2 regions of the Ligilactobacillus sp. RTP31139st1_D10_RTP31139_211217 genome follow, and region 1 is predicted to be linked to the other one. Evidence: a T-box and tRNA genes for the amino acid it is inferred to sense, from the RefSeq annotation. Region 1 holds a T-box; the other holds one or more tRNA genes.
The links. The T-box of region 1 lies ahead of tyrS (tyrosine--tRNA ligase). A T-box ahead of a tRNA ligase gene usually reads a tRNA of that ligase, here a tRNA-Tyr.

Region 1 (7,407 bases):
TTTTACCGGGAGTTACGATCGGTAAAAATGCAGTCATCGGCAGTGGAGCTGTAGTAACTAAAGATATTCCAGCAGATAGCGTAGCCGTTGGCAATCCAGCTAAGGTCATTAAAACGCTAGGCGAAGCCGATCGCAAATATTGGCAGGCCTAAAAAGATAAATATCTAGCTGCTAAAGAAAAATTTAATAGCTTAGATTAGCTTGATAGCAACTGAGTTTTCGAAGTTGAAGACTACAGTTGCTATTTTTGTAATAATAGCTTGGGAATTTCGTGGTATAATATTTTTAATAACGAACAAAAGTTTGATTTAGGGGGTAGACGATGAAATTTTTACATACGGCAGATTGGCATATCGGAAAACGACTTCACGAATATCCATTAGTCAAAGAGCAACAAGATGCTTTAGACCAGATCGCTCAGATCGCTCAAAAAGAGCAAGTCGATGCAGTAGTCGTCGCGGGTGATCTCTATGATCGCTCTTTACCTAGTGAAGAAGCAGTGACGTTAGTGAATCAAGCTTTAAAAAACTTGAATCTAAAAGCAGATCTTCCTTTACTAGCGATCAGTGGCAATCATGATTCCGCAGTCCGTTTGGCAACAGGACAAGAGTGGTTCAAGCAAACTAAACTATACTTGCATACTAAGCTAGCCGAAGCTTTTACCCCGATCGAATTTGCGGATACGCAATTTTTCTTATTACCGTATTTTGAACTTCAAGAAGCGCGTAACTATTTTGCCGATGAAAGTTTGAGTGATCTGACTTCAGCAATGAAATTGATCGTTGCAAAGTTGAAAACCAAATTTGATCCGACTAAAAAACAGGTCTTAGTGGCCCATTTTTTTGCGGCTGGCAGTTTACGGTCGGATTCCGAGACTAAGATCGAAGTGGGCGGACTTGATTCAGTACCGCCTGAACTATTCAGCGATTTTGATCATGTGGCGCTAGGTCATCTGCATGACAAGCGAGCATTGGATCTACCAACGGTCAAATACAGTGGGAGTTTGTTGAAATATTCGGTGGCTGAGGCTAATAGTCAAAAAGGTGTTTGGATCGTAGAGACGGAGCCTTTTTCGTGCAAATGGATCCCATTAGATCCGCTCAATGACATTCGGCGGTTGGAGGCCTCATACGCAGAATTGACGACAAAACTTTATCAGACTGTTGCAGAAGATGACTACGTGGCTATCGAATTGACCGATGAACATGAGATCATTGATGTGATGAATAAATTGCGCAAGTATTATCCGCGGATAGTTGAATTGAAGCGCAAGAAGCGTTTGGTCCACACTAAGCAAGCTGAAAAGATCGAAAGCAAGACCCCGTTGGAGTTATTTACTGATTTCTTTGTTCAAGCTACTGGTCAAGAGCCAACACAACTCCAACAAAAGTGGGCTAAAGAAAGTCTATTAGCCTTAAAAAAGGAAGGTGAGTAGGGATGCGACCATTAGAATTAAAACTCAAAAATTTTGGTCCTTATGTGGATGAGACTGTTGATTTTACCCGCTTCGAGCAGGCACCGTTGTTTTTGATCACGGGTAAGACAGGGAGTGGCAAAACAACGATCTTTGATGCGATGTGTTACGCCCTTTTCAATGAAACTTCGGGTAAAAAACGGCAAGCCTTCCAAATGCGCTCTGATTTTGCTAGCGATAAAGCCGAGACTAGTGTTGAATTTACCTTTGAGCATCAAGGCAAGATCTATTATATCAAGCGTCAGCCAAAACAAGTTTTAGCTGGGCGTGGTGGCAAGCCCGTTGAAAAAAAGGCCAAAGTCGAATTGATCTATCCAGGTCCGGATGAAGAAAAGTTGGCCATCCAAAAGATCCCTGAAGCCCGGCGCTTTATCGATGAGTTGTTACATTTGACGGCGGAACAATTTACCAAGGTCATTTTGTTGCCTCAAGGGGAATTTCGTAATTTTTTAGCAGCTGATAGTAAGGAAAAAGAAGAAGTCTTGCGCAATTTATTTGGCAGTGAATTATTTGAACGCTGGGCCGAACAGCTCAAGGCAAAATTTAAAGAGCAAAATGCAAGTTACCAACAAAAAGAACAGCAACTAACACTGAGGATGCAACAAGCTGACTTTACCAGTGAGACACAGATCCCTGAATTATGGCTCGAACAGATCAAAAGCTGGCTCGAACAAGTCAAGGCAGAATTATCGGAACAAGACAAAGCCTGGCAACAAGCTAAAAAAGAAACCGAGAGCTTGCAGCATGTTTTGAGTAAACAAGAAGAGCTTCAAAAAGACTTCGATCTACTGGCAAAGTTACAAGCTAAGCAGGCTGACCTGCTAGCTAAAGCCCCTAAACGTGAAGCTTTACGCCAGCAAATAGTTGCGTTGAAATGGGCATTGGAACACCGAACAAACTTTGAGCTATTGGAAAATAATAAGGCCACACTTGTTAAGACTGAAGCTGACATCCAAAAGACCGCACAAAAACAGGCAAAACTAAAAAAAGAACAGTTAAGTTCAGCTGCACAATTGGCAGAGTATGAAGCTAAGCGTAAAGAGATCGCAAATTATCAGTACCAGCATAAACAACTGGAGAATAATTTGCCCCTATACAAAGTTGTCAGTGAGCTTTTGGCCACGCAAGAAGAGGTCGAAGTTAGCCAGAATGCTTTGGCAGCTGAGATCCAAAAAATAACGACGATTTTAGAGAAAAAGCAAGCAAAAATAGCTGCTATCGAAGCAAAACAGCACGCGCTCACAGAATCGATCCAAGCCAAAGAAACGTTAAAGGCAAAATTAGAAAGGGTAAAGTATCAACAAGCAGAATTAGCCGAGCTTTTGGAAAAGCAAGCAGACTTAGATAAGCGCCAAACTAATATTGCAAACTTGCAAAATAAATTAGTTACTGAAACAACTATCAGCCAAGAAGCTCGGGCTAAGGCTCGAACTTTAGCTAATCAATTAGCGGATCACTATATTGCTGCAGCGGTCAAAAAACTGCAAGCAGGCAAGCCCTGTCCAGTCTGTGGGAGTTTAGACCATCCGGCTCCAGCTAAAGTCAGTGAAGTGGCTGGGATCGATGAAGAACAAGTCGAACAAGCTAAACAACAAGCACGTGAGCTGGAAGATAAAGTTACTGCTTTGCAGGCACGAATAGATGAGATCAACGCTGAAAATGTTGAACGGAAACGTGAATTTGAGACGAAAATGCAGGATTTTTTTGAAAAATATCCTGCTTTAGAGCAAAGCGAGTTAACTCATTTAGAAGTTGAACTGACCCAAACTAAACACGAATTGACCCAAGAGATAAGGGGACTCACAGATAAGGAAAAAGAAGCAGCGAGCTTGCAGGAACAAAAGACGACCCTAGAACAAAAGGTCGCTCAAGCCCAGACAAAGTTGACTGAGTTAAATGAACAAGCTCAAACTGCCCAACTTGAGAAGCAAAAATTGGTGACGCAATTGGCTGAAAAACAAGCTCAGTTGCCAGTAGAGTATCAGACTGAACAACAAGCTAAGGCACAGTTGAGAATTTGGCAACAGAAGATAGCTGAGTTTGAAACGCATTGGGCTGACTTGAATGCACATATAAAACAAACTGAGCAGTCATTAGTAGCAACTGAGGCCAAGCTAAATGAAGCCAAGCAACAAGCTCAAGAATTGCAACAAGTGATCGCTCAAAGACAAGCCGACTTAGAAGCGGCCTGTGCTGCCAAAGGGATGACGTTAGCAGAATTAAAAGAATTGTTATCCCAAAGTGCTCAGCTTGGACATTTAGAACAAACTTTAGCTGAGCAACAAAAAGAGCTAGATTCTATCGCTGGTCAGGTCGAGATCCTTTCAAAACAAGTAGCTGGTCAAAAACAGCCTGACTTGGAGCAAACTAACGAAGAATTATCGCAGGCAAAACAGGCGGAAGCTAAGTTACAGCAAACAGTCGCTGAGCTAGAGCATAAATATAGTTCCAATACTAAATGCTATCAACAGGTAAAGAAGCTCTTTGAACAACAGCAAGCTGAATTTACACAGTTAGGGCAGTTAAAGGAGCTCGTCGATGTTGTGACAGGTAAAGGTGAACAAAAATTGGGCTTTGAGCGCTACATTTTACAAACCTATCTCAAGGAAGTTTTAATAACGGCCAATGCGCGCCTAGCCCATTTGACTAATGGCCGCTATGAATTATGCTTAAATGAGGATACTGGGCGTGGAGCATCGAGTACGGGGTTAGAACTAGATATTTACGATGATAATGCGGGCAAAAGACGTAGCGTCCACACTCTTTCAGGCGGAGAAAGTTTCCTAGCAGCTTTAGCCTTAGCTTTGGCACTCGGAGAAGTTATCCAAAAGAAGAGCGGAGGGATCGAGATCGAAGCGTTATTTGTCGATGAAGGTTTTGGTTCGCTCGATCAAGAAGCTTTGCGAGTTGCTTTAGAAACTTTGCAAACGATCGAGGGGAAAAATCGCATGGTCGGGATAATCAGTCACGTTACCGAATTACAGGCGCAATTGCCATATCAATTACAAGTTGTTACTAAGGGTGAGCGAAGTACTTTGCGGTATGTGACGACAATTTAGTTAGATTTGAGGAAAAACGATGCAATATCGTACACATATAACAGTCTCACTGGCTGTAGGCTTGCCAATGCTAGCCGCAGTCGATCAAGTGACATTTATCAATACTGCGGCGTTAGTCTGTGGTAGTGTTTTACCAGATATCGACCATCCAAAGTCATTTATCGGTAAGCGGAGTCAAGTTGTTAGTAAAGTAGCCAATAAAACATTGGGCCATCGTGGAGCGACCCATTCATTAGTTGTTGCGGCAGGGGTCTATTTGTTGGCTTTATTTATTGCTAAAGCATATTTGGCGACCGCAGCGATGCACTTACCATTTTGGCTACTGATCGGCTATCTTTTGCATTTGATCGAAGATAGTTTCTCCAAAAATAGTATCCATTGGTTTTGGCCTTTTTCTAAATTCAAGAAAAGTGCGCGTAAACGCCTGTTTTATTATCGAACAGGGCATGTGAGTGAGTATTTGATCTTAGGCTTTGCGCTATGTCTTTTACTGATCGAATTGAACTTACTATGGTCCGGGCATTTAACAAGTTTATTTGATCATGGCTGGGCCGCGTCACTCAAACTATTGATAGCTAAGTTACAGCTTCTTCTTTTACCACATTGAAATACTAAATGTTTGACATGAAAAAGTATTTGATGATTTTTTTGAAAAAATAGCGTATCATCTAAGTGAGAAGTCAACAAGAAAGGACAGGCTATATATAATAGCGTGGGTGGAGCCAATGAAAGATCAAACATTATTAGTATCTTCAGCACAAAAGTTAAAGCAACACGGGATAAAATCAACACCACAACGCCAAGCGATCTTAGCATATCTGATGTGTTCAGATGAGCATCCATCGATCACGATGATCCATCAATATCTGCAAAAGCAAGATATCAAGGTGAGTTTGGCGACTGTATATAATACCCTCGAATTGTTGGCGAAGTCTGACCTAGTATCTGAAGTGGCTTTGGATAGTGCGGGACATGTGAGGTATGATTATTTCGCTAAGCCCCACTATCATTTGATCTGCTTAGAGTGTGGCAAGATCGAGGATATTTTTGATGACACTTACTTAGAATTGGAAAAACTGGCTCAGGCGCAAAGTGACTACGAGATCGTTAATAGTCGCTATGATGTGTATGGTATTTGCCCAGAATGTCAGCAAAAGAAGACTAACGCATAAATTTTCTGGAGTAAGTAGCCAGTTTTGTGCTATAATCAACCAAGATATTTTATTATTTGCGATGAAATAGATAGTAGCAGATCTCATCCCTATCACAGAGAGCCACTGATGCTGGAAGGTGGCATATATGATTTTTGCGAAGTACACTATGGAGCAACAACGGGTCATTCCGATATCGATGACAGAGTTGGTTACATTTATGTAGCAATCTGGGTGGTAACGCGGAAATTAATTCGTCCCTGATGATTTTTCATCGGGGACTTTTTTATTAAAAGGAGGATCTTAAATGGAAAATATTTTAGAAGAATTAAAATGGCGGGGCGCTGTCAACCAAGTTTCAGATGAAGCGGGTCTGGAAGAATTATTAGCTAAAAAATCGATCGGTGTTTACTGTGGGGTCGATCCGACTGGTGATAGTTTGCATATTGGGCACTTGATCCCATTTATGATGTTGAAACGATTCCAAATGGCTGGTCATCGTACGCATATCTTGATCGGTGGGGGGACTGGTTCGATCGGTGATCCATCGGGTAAGAAGTCAGAACGGACTTTACAAACAATGGAACAAGTTCACCACAATGAAGAAGCCTTGACCGGACAAATGAAGGCTCTTTTCGGTAAAGATAATATCACGATCGTTAATAACTATGATTGGTTAAAGGAGATCAGCTTATTAGATTTCTTGCGCGATTATGGTAAATTGTTCAATGTTAACACGATGTTGAACAAAGAAGTCGTTGCTAGCCGTTTAGAAGTAGGTATCTCTTATACTGAATTTACGTACCAGATCTTGCAAGCAATCGATTTCCATCATTTATTGAAGACAAAAGATGTGCAACTTCAGATCGGTGGGGCTGATCAATGGGGCAATATCACAGCTGGGATCGATCTGATCCACAAAATGGAAGGCTCAGATACTCAAGCATTTGCCTTGACGATCCCATTGATGTTGAAAGCTGACGGGACAAAATTTGGTAAAACAGCTGGTGGTGCAGTGTGGCTCGATGCAGAAAAAACAACACCATATGAATTCTATCAATTCTGGTTGAATCAAGACGATCGTGATGTTGTGAAATATTTGAAGTACTTTACTTTCTTGGATGAAGCTCAGATCGCAGAATTAGCGAAGAAACTTGAAGAACATCCAGAATTGCGTGAAGCTCAACGTCGCTTAGCCGAAGAAGTGACCGAATTTGTTCACGGAAAAGAAGCTGTTGTGCAGGCTGAACATATCTCTAAGGCCCTCTTCTCAGGTGAAGTGAAAGCTTTGACTGCAGCTGAGATCGAGCAAGGTTTTAAGAATATGCCAACAGTTGAGATCAGTTCTGAACCGGAAAATATCGTTGAATGGCTTGTTGACACAGGGATCGAAAAATCTAAGCGTCAAGCCCGTGAAGATGTAACCAATGGTGCGATCTATATCAACGGTGATCGTGTTCAAGATCTAGATGCGGTGATCGATCCAGCAGAAAACTTTGATGGAAAATTTGTGATCGCACGTCGGGGCAAGAAGCGTTATTTCTTGGCACGTGTAACTAAATAATTGTTAAAGGATCTGTAGACGGTTTGTCTGCAGATTTTTTTGAAAAAATTTTTTCACGGAAAATGTAAGTGTTTTACTGGGTAAAAAACTATTTTTTAGTTAAAGAGATACTGATTAATTGAGTAAAAAACGAACAATAATATTTAGTGATAATTTATG
Region 2 (6,078 bases), on a different contig from region 1:
ATGGTCGGACTCGATGTGACTCGTAAAATGTTATTTACCCCTAATATTTTGGAATTGATCCGCCAAACACGGCCTAAAGAAGCTGACTTCATTCAAAAAATAACCCGCTTTTATTTTGATTTTCATTGGCAATACGAAAAAGTTATCGGTTGCGTCATCAATGATCCGTTGGCTGTCGCCTATACACTTTGGCCCGAACTTTGCCAAGGCTTTGCAGCTCACACTAAGATCGCAACAACTGGGCTTGCACTGGGACAAAGTATCGTTGATGAAAAAAACTTTTGGCAAGCTCCAGCTAACAGCTTCGTATTGACTCAAGTAAATGCTTTAGCAGCTATGAAATTATTTTTAAGTCGTGCTTGTGGCTTAGATCCGGATATGTTGGAACAAACACTACCTCAGATCGCTGATTTGGAGGTGCCACATGCCTAAAAGAACAACTCCACGGTACCTCACCCTATGCGCCTTAGGGATCACTTTGAATATCATTGGAAGTAATTTGGCGCTGTTTTTACACCTGCCACTTTATCTCGACACGTTAGGGACTATGTTATGTGCCACCTTGCTCGGCCCAACTGCGGGTCTACTAGTTGGGGGCAGCACGGCATTATTAGTTGGAATGACGACTGATGTTTTTTCTCTATATTATTCACCGATCCAATTGCTGATCGGTCTGATAGTTGGGTTTATCTTCAAATATCGTACTCCCACTAAAATTTGGCAACTTTTTTTGGCCGCTCTCTTGATTTCTTTACCAGGAACTTTAGCTAGTACTGCGATCACCTATTTTTTATTTAATGGGATCACTAGCTCTGGTTCAAGCATGTTCGTTCAGATCCTAAGTGGAGCAGGCGTCCATCAAGCACTGGCGATCTTTTTGGTCCAGATCAGTACTGACTACTGCGACCGCTTGTTGACCCTTTATCTCATCTGGTTGCTTTATCGCAAATTACAACCGCGTTTTTCTTTTAAAGCCTAATAATAAATAGCGCCCCAAGTTCAAATGAGCTTGAGGCGCTTTTTTTATTTTTCTAGATAAAATTCAAACCGTTCACCAGCATACTGCGTACGAACGTATTCAAAAGGCCGACCATCACCTAATTTAGTGATCTGACGTAGGCGTAAGATCGCTGAACCACGTTTTAACTCGAGATACTCAGCGATTTTTTCGGAAGCCAACATCGAGCTGACCGTTTGTTGCGCATGGCCGATCGTCAAACCATTTTCTTGCAACGTACCATACAATGAATTGGTGATCTGCTTGCGTTGATAATTTTTGATCAGATCATACGGTAAAGTCGCCACTTCAAAACAGATCGGAACTTCATCGGCGTATCGGATCCGCTCCATCCGCAATACTTTTTGACCAGGCCCTAACTTTAAATGCTCACTTTCACTGAGCGAAGGGGCAGTCACCAAATAAGAGACCGTCTTACTGGAAGGCGTCTTGCCTTGCGCTTCCGTCAACGCCGTAAAACTCGTGACCCCAGACATCTTTTCTTGGACCTTTTTACGCGCTACATAAGTACCTGACCCGATCTGGCGCTCTAAGATCCCTTCTTCGACTAGAGTCTGGATCGCTTGGCGCAAGGTCATGCGACTGACACCAAACTGCACCGCTAGATCACGCTCTGATGGGATCCGATCACCGACCGCCCAGCGATTTGCTTCGATCTCCTGTTTGATTTTATTGTGGATCTGAATGTAAATTGGTGAACCCATGACTACCACCTTCCATATTTAGGGTTATTTTTTGAATCGACGTCCAAAACTATAGGTCTCGACTAGATCAAGTTCATGGTCAAAGACGTTAAAATCAGCATCTTTACCCACTGCTAACACACCTTTTTGCGTCAAGCCAAATTCTTTAGCTTGATTTAAGGAAGTCATCTTGATCGCGTCTTCTAGTGAACAACCGGTAAACTTCATAATATTTACAAAAGCGTCTTTATATTGTAAAACACTTCCGGCTAAATTACCACTCTCAAGGCGAGCTTGTTTGTCTTTGACGATAACTTTTTGGCCACCTAATTCAGAGACTCCTTCCGGCATGCCCTTAGCCCGCATCGAATCAGTCACTAACTCGATCTTATCTGGTCCCTTCAATTCATAGGCTAATTTGATCATATCAGGACACACATGGAAGCCATCAGCGATCAATTCACAATAGATGTTATCTTCCAGCAAAGCATGGCCCGTCACACCTGGCTCACGATGTTTAAATTCGCGTTGGGCATTATACAAATGCGTCACGTGACTGGCACGGGAATGTTTCATCTGTTCACGCGTCGCATTACTATGCCCGACAGAAGGCACGATCCCATGTTCAAGACAGTATTGCTCAAATTCAGGCGAAGTTTCATGCTCAGGTGCATAAGTCACCAATTTGATCATATTACCGGATAATTCGTTCCAATGATCGAATAATTTTGTATCTGGAGCTTGAATGTATTCTTCTGGTTGTGCCCCCTTGAAGACTGGTGAGATAAAAGGCCCTTCCAGGTGGATACCTTGGATAACTGGATTCTTAGCTGCAGCTTCTTTGATCGCTGTCATCGCATGCGCAATATTTTCCGGTGATTGGGTCATCGTTGTTGGAAAATAAGTCGTAACACCTTCATAGACCATGTCATCGACCATTTCACTCAACTCTTGGTCATTCCCATCCATGGCATCAAAATTATAGCCACCGTGACTATGCACATCGATAAAGCCCGGTACGATGATCTTACCATCGACATCGATCACCTCTTGATCAGCTGGTGAAACTCGATATTCACTCATTGGACCGATCGCTTCGATCTGCTTATCAAATCGAATATAGGCGTCATCTATCTTATCTTCTCCTGTATAAACAACAGCATGCTTGATAACTTTGCTCATAATTGAACCCGCTTTCTTATTTTAATTACACCTTAATAGTAATAGGTATAGACCAAAATTACAAGCACAAACGCTTATTTTCCTTGATCTTTATTGATCGTCGCATCCATGCCCTTGATCACAGCCGTCATAAAGCCAGCTTCTTCCATGGCAAGCAAGCCGGCGATCGTCGTTCCACCAGGGGAACAAACATCATCGACTAATTGCATCGGTGTCTTTTGATCAGCTAAAACTTTTTGCGCACTCCCTAAAACAGCTTGGGCCGCGATCTTAGTTGCTTGCTCTTTTTTCAAACCGTATTTGACCCCAGCGCGCGACATCGCATCGATAAAGAAATAAACATAGGCCGGTGAACTACCCGCTAAAGCGACAAAGGTACTAAAATCTTTTTCGGGTAAGATCTCAGTTTGACCGATCATTTCAAAGAGTCCTTTGACACGCGCAAAATTAGTCTCTGTCACAGCAGGACTTGCATTCAAAGCCGTCATTCCAGCCGCGATCTCTGCATTGACATTTGGCATGATACGGATGATCTCTAAGTCTTCAGGTGTCAGCTCTAACAAATCAGCGATCTCTGCGATAGATACACCTGTTACCATCGAAACGATGACTGGCTTTTTTTCTTGTACCGTCGTTTTGATCTCGTGTAAGACCTCAGCTAACACGATCGGCTTGACCGCTAAGAAAATAATGTCTGCTGTTGAAACGACTTCAGTATTGCTAGCACACGCATGTAGTCCATGTTCTTTAGCATATGGTTCATAACTTGCTTTGCGAGCACTGTGCAAGTAGATCTCTGCTTTTTGCCCTTGACTTAACCAACCATTGATAATTGCCCGTGCCATATTTCCAGCACCGATAAATCCTAATTTCATTTGCTCACCTGCTTTTTTAAATTAAAAAAAAGGTCACGACCTAAGTAAGTCGTGACCTATCAGTCATTGGGCTAGCTGGATTCGAACCAGCGCATGACGGTACCAAAAACCGTTGCCTTACCGCTTGGCTATAGCCCAATATGGTGGAAGGGAGTGGATTCGAACCACCGAACCCGAAGGAGCGGATTTACAGTCCGCCGCGTTTAGCCAGACTTCGCTACCCTTCCGTATTCCATATCTCATATCAGATGACTTAACGCATCCGACTTAATTATAATACCCTGTTTGGGATCAAAATGCAACACTTTTTGAAAACTTTTTTAAATAATTTTTTTCTGACCCTTTTTAAAGCTTTAAACTAATTCCCAAATAAAAAAACTGTACCGCTGATCTGAAGTGATCTGCGATACAGTCAAATGTTAATTAACGTTTTCCATTAGTTTTTTGATACGTGGTGTTAAGACTAAAAGTAATCCACCAAAGACTACGGTCACGATCCCGATCGTTCCAAAGTAAACTACTTCAGTTCCTTCATTGTAGAGACGTACGATCTGTGCATTGAAGGCTTGGGCCACCGCATCACCTAAGAACCAAATACTCATCATTTGAGCTTGGAAAGCTTTAGGGGCTAATTTAGTCGTCACGGAAAGGCCGATCGGTGAGATCAACATTTCCCCGATGATAACTAACGCCCAGCTCATGATCAACCATAATGGGCTGACCTTAGCGTCTGTTCCAAATAAAAGACCTGGTAACATCATCCAGATAAAGGAAGCTCCGGCAAAGAACAGACCAAAGGAGAACTTCGTTGGTGATGATGGTTGTTTCTTCCCTAACTTAGTCCATAATTTTGCAAAGAATGGAACATATAACATGATAAAAAGTGGGTTCATACTTTGGAACCAACTTGATGGGAAGTTAAAGCCAAATAATGATAGACGTGTTTGTTCGTTGGCAAATAATGCTAACACAACTGAGCCTTGTTCTTCGATCGACCAGAAAAGCACAGAAGCGATGAACAATGGAATATAGGCTAACACACGTGAACGTTCAACTTTATCGATCTTGTTACTTGCCAAGATCTTAACGAAGTAATAAACCGGAATACATACCGCAAAGATCGTCAATAAGTTGATGATGTTCATGATCGTAAACATATTGAAGAGCAACATCAAAGTAATGATCAAGGCAACTAAGACAGTCCAAACGGCAGTCTTTTTACCCAAACTCTTCAATTCATCTGGTTCAAGTGGATCAGTTGGATATAAGCTTTCTTTAGAAAGATACTTCCGGCCATCGATCGAGTATTGGATCAAACCAAAGAACATCCCGATCGCTGCCAATGAAAAACCAAGGTGGAAGTTGACTTGTTGTCCCAACCAGCCAACTGTCAGTGGTGCAATGAAAGCCCCCATGTTGATCCCAAAGACAAAGATACTAAAACCTGAATCTCGTCTTGTATCTTCAGGAGCATATAAGCCACCGACCATTTCGGAAACATTTGGTTTAAGTAGCCCCGTCCCGATCACGATCAAAGCGATCGATAAGAAAAGAGCCATTCTGCCAAATGGAGTCGCTAAGACGATATGCCCTAACATGATCAAGACCCCACCGACAAAGACCGTTTTCCGACTACCCCAGATACGGTCACTGACAAAGCCACCGATCACACTGGATAAGTAAACAAGCGAACCATAGATCGACATAATTGAAGCTGCTGTCGTCTTATCAAAACCAAGACCGCCTTGTGAGACGGAATAATACATATAGTAAAGTAAGATGGCACGCATACCATAGTAACTAAATCTTTCCCACATTTCTGTGAAAAAGAGCGTTGATAAACCGCGTGGATGCCCTAGAAACGTGGGCTCCTGTGTTTTATCTGTCATTTAAATTCCTCCAAACAGTGCCAAAAGACATCAATTGTTCGTTACACAATTACAATACATTGAACAAATAATAAGAAAAATGCAATGTATAACAGTACTATTATAAGTTTCAAAAAATGATACGTCAAATCAATATTAGAATAAACTTACTGAATATCCCTCCTAGCTGAGAATAATTACATTATCATATCATGTTTTTTTGCATAAATAGTTAAAATAATGGATAAAAGTCGCTATCTGACTTAATTTCCAACATTTTTCCTCAAATGTCTTACTTCCCAATAATTCGCCTGAGTAAGTTAAAATATTTAAGAATTTCCCTCAGAAAACTCATGTTATTCAGATACTTAAGTATGTTTAATGCAAAAAAAAGACCTAGGAATTTTCCTAGATCTCTTACCGTGTAAAACCTACTGCCGGTTGCAGGATTC

Region 2: it has a tRNA-Tyr gene. The T-box ahead of tyrS (tyrosine--tRNA ligase) is inferred to sense a tRNA for this amino acid. The anticodon was not compared.

The regions. Positions count from the first base shown of each region.
Region 1 is NZ_JBCOAR010000007.1:540-7,946, reverse strand. It holds partial or broken gene ABT996_RS05410 (sugar O-acetyltransferase) at 1-152, shown strand, start outside; gene ABT996_RS05405 (exonuclease SbcCD subunit D) at 323-1,435, shown strand; gene ABT996_RS05400 (AAA family ATPase) at 1,438-4,533, shown strand; gene ABT996_RS05395 (metal-dependent hydrolase) at 4,553-5,140, shown strand; gene ABT996_RS05390 (Fur family transcriptional regulator) at 5,259-5,705, shown strand; T-box leader at 5,758-5,949, shown strand; gene tyrS (tyrosine--tRNA ligase) at 5,992-7,248, shown strand.
Region 2 is NZ_JBCOAR010000015.1:37,235-43,312, forward strand. It holds gene ABT996_RS08800 (nucleoside hydrolase) at 1-432, shown strand, start outside; gene ABT996_RS08805 (ECF transporter S component) at 425-979, shown strand; gene ABT996_RS08810 (GntR family transcriptional regulator) at 1,024-1,722, opposite strand; gene nagA (N-acetylglucosamine-6-phosphate deacetylase) at 1,747-2,883, opposite strand; gene proC (pyrroline-5-carboxylate reductase) at 2,958-3,758, opposite strand; tRNA gene ABT996_RS08825 (tRNA-Gln) at 3,825-3,896, opposite strand; tRNA gene ABT996_RS08830 (tRNA-Tyr) at 3,900-3,985, opposite strand; gene ABT996_RS08835 (peptide MFS transporter) at 4,178-5,647, opposite strand; tRNA gene ABT996_RS08840 (tRNA-Thr) at 6,062-6,078, opposite strand, start outside.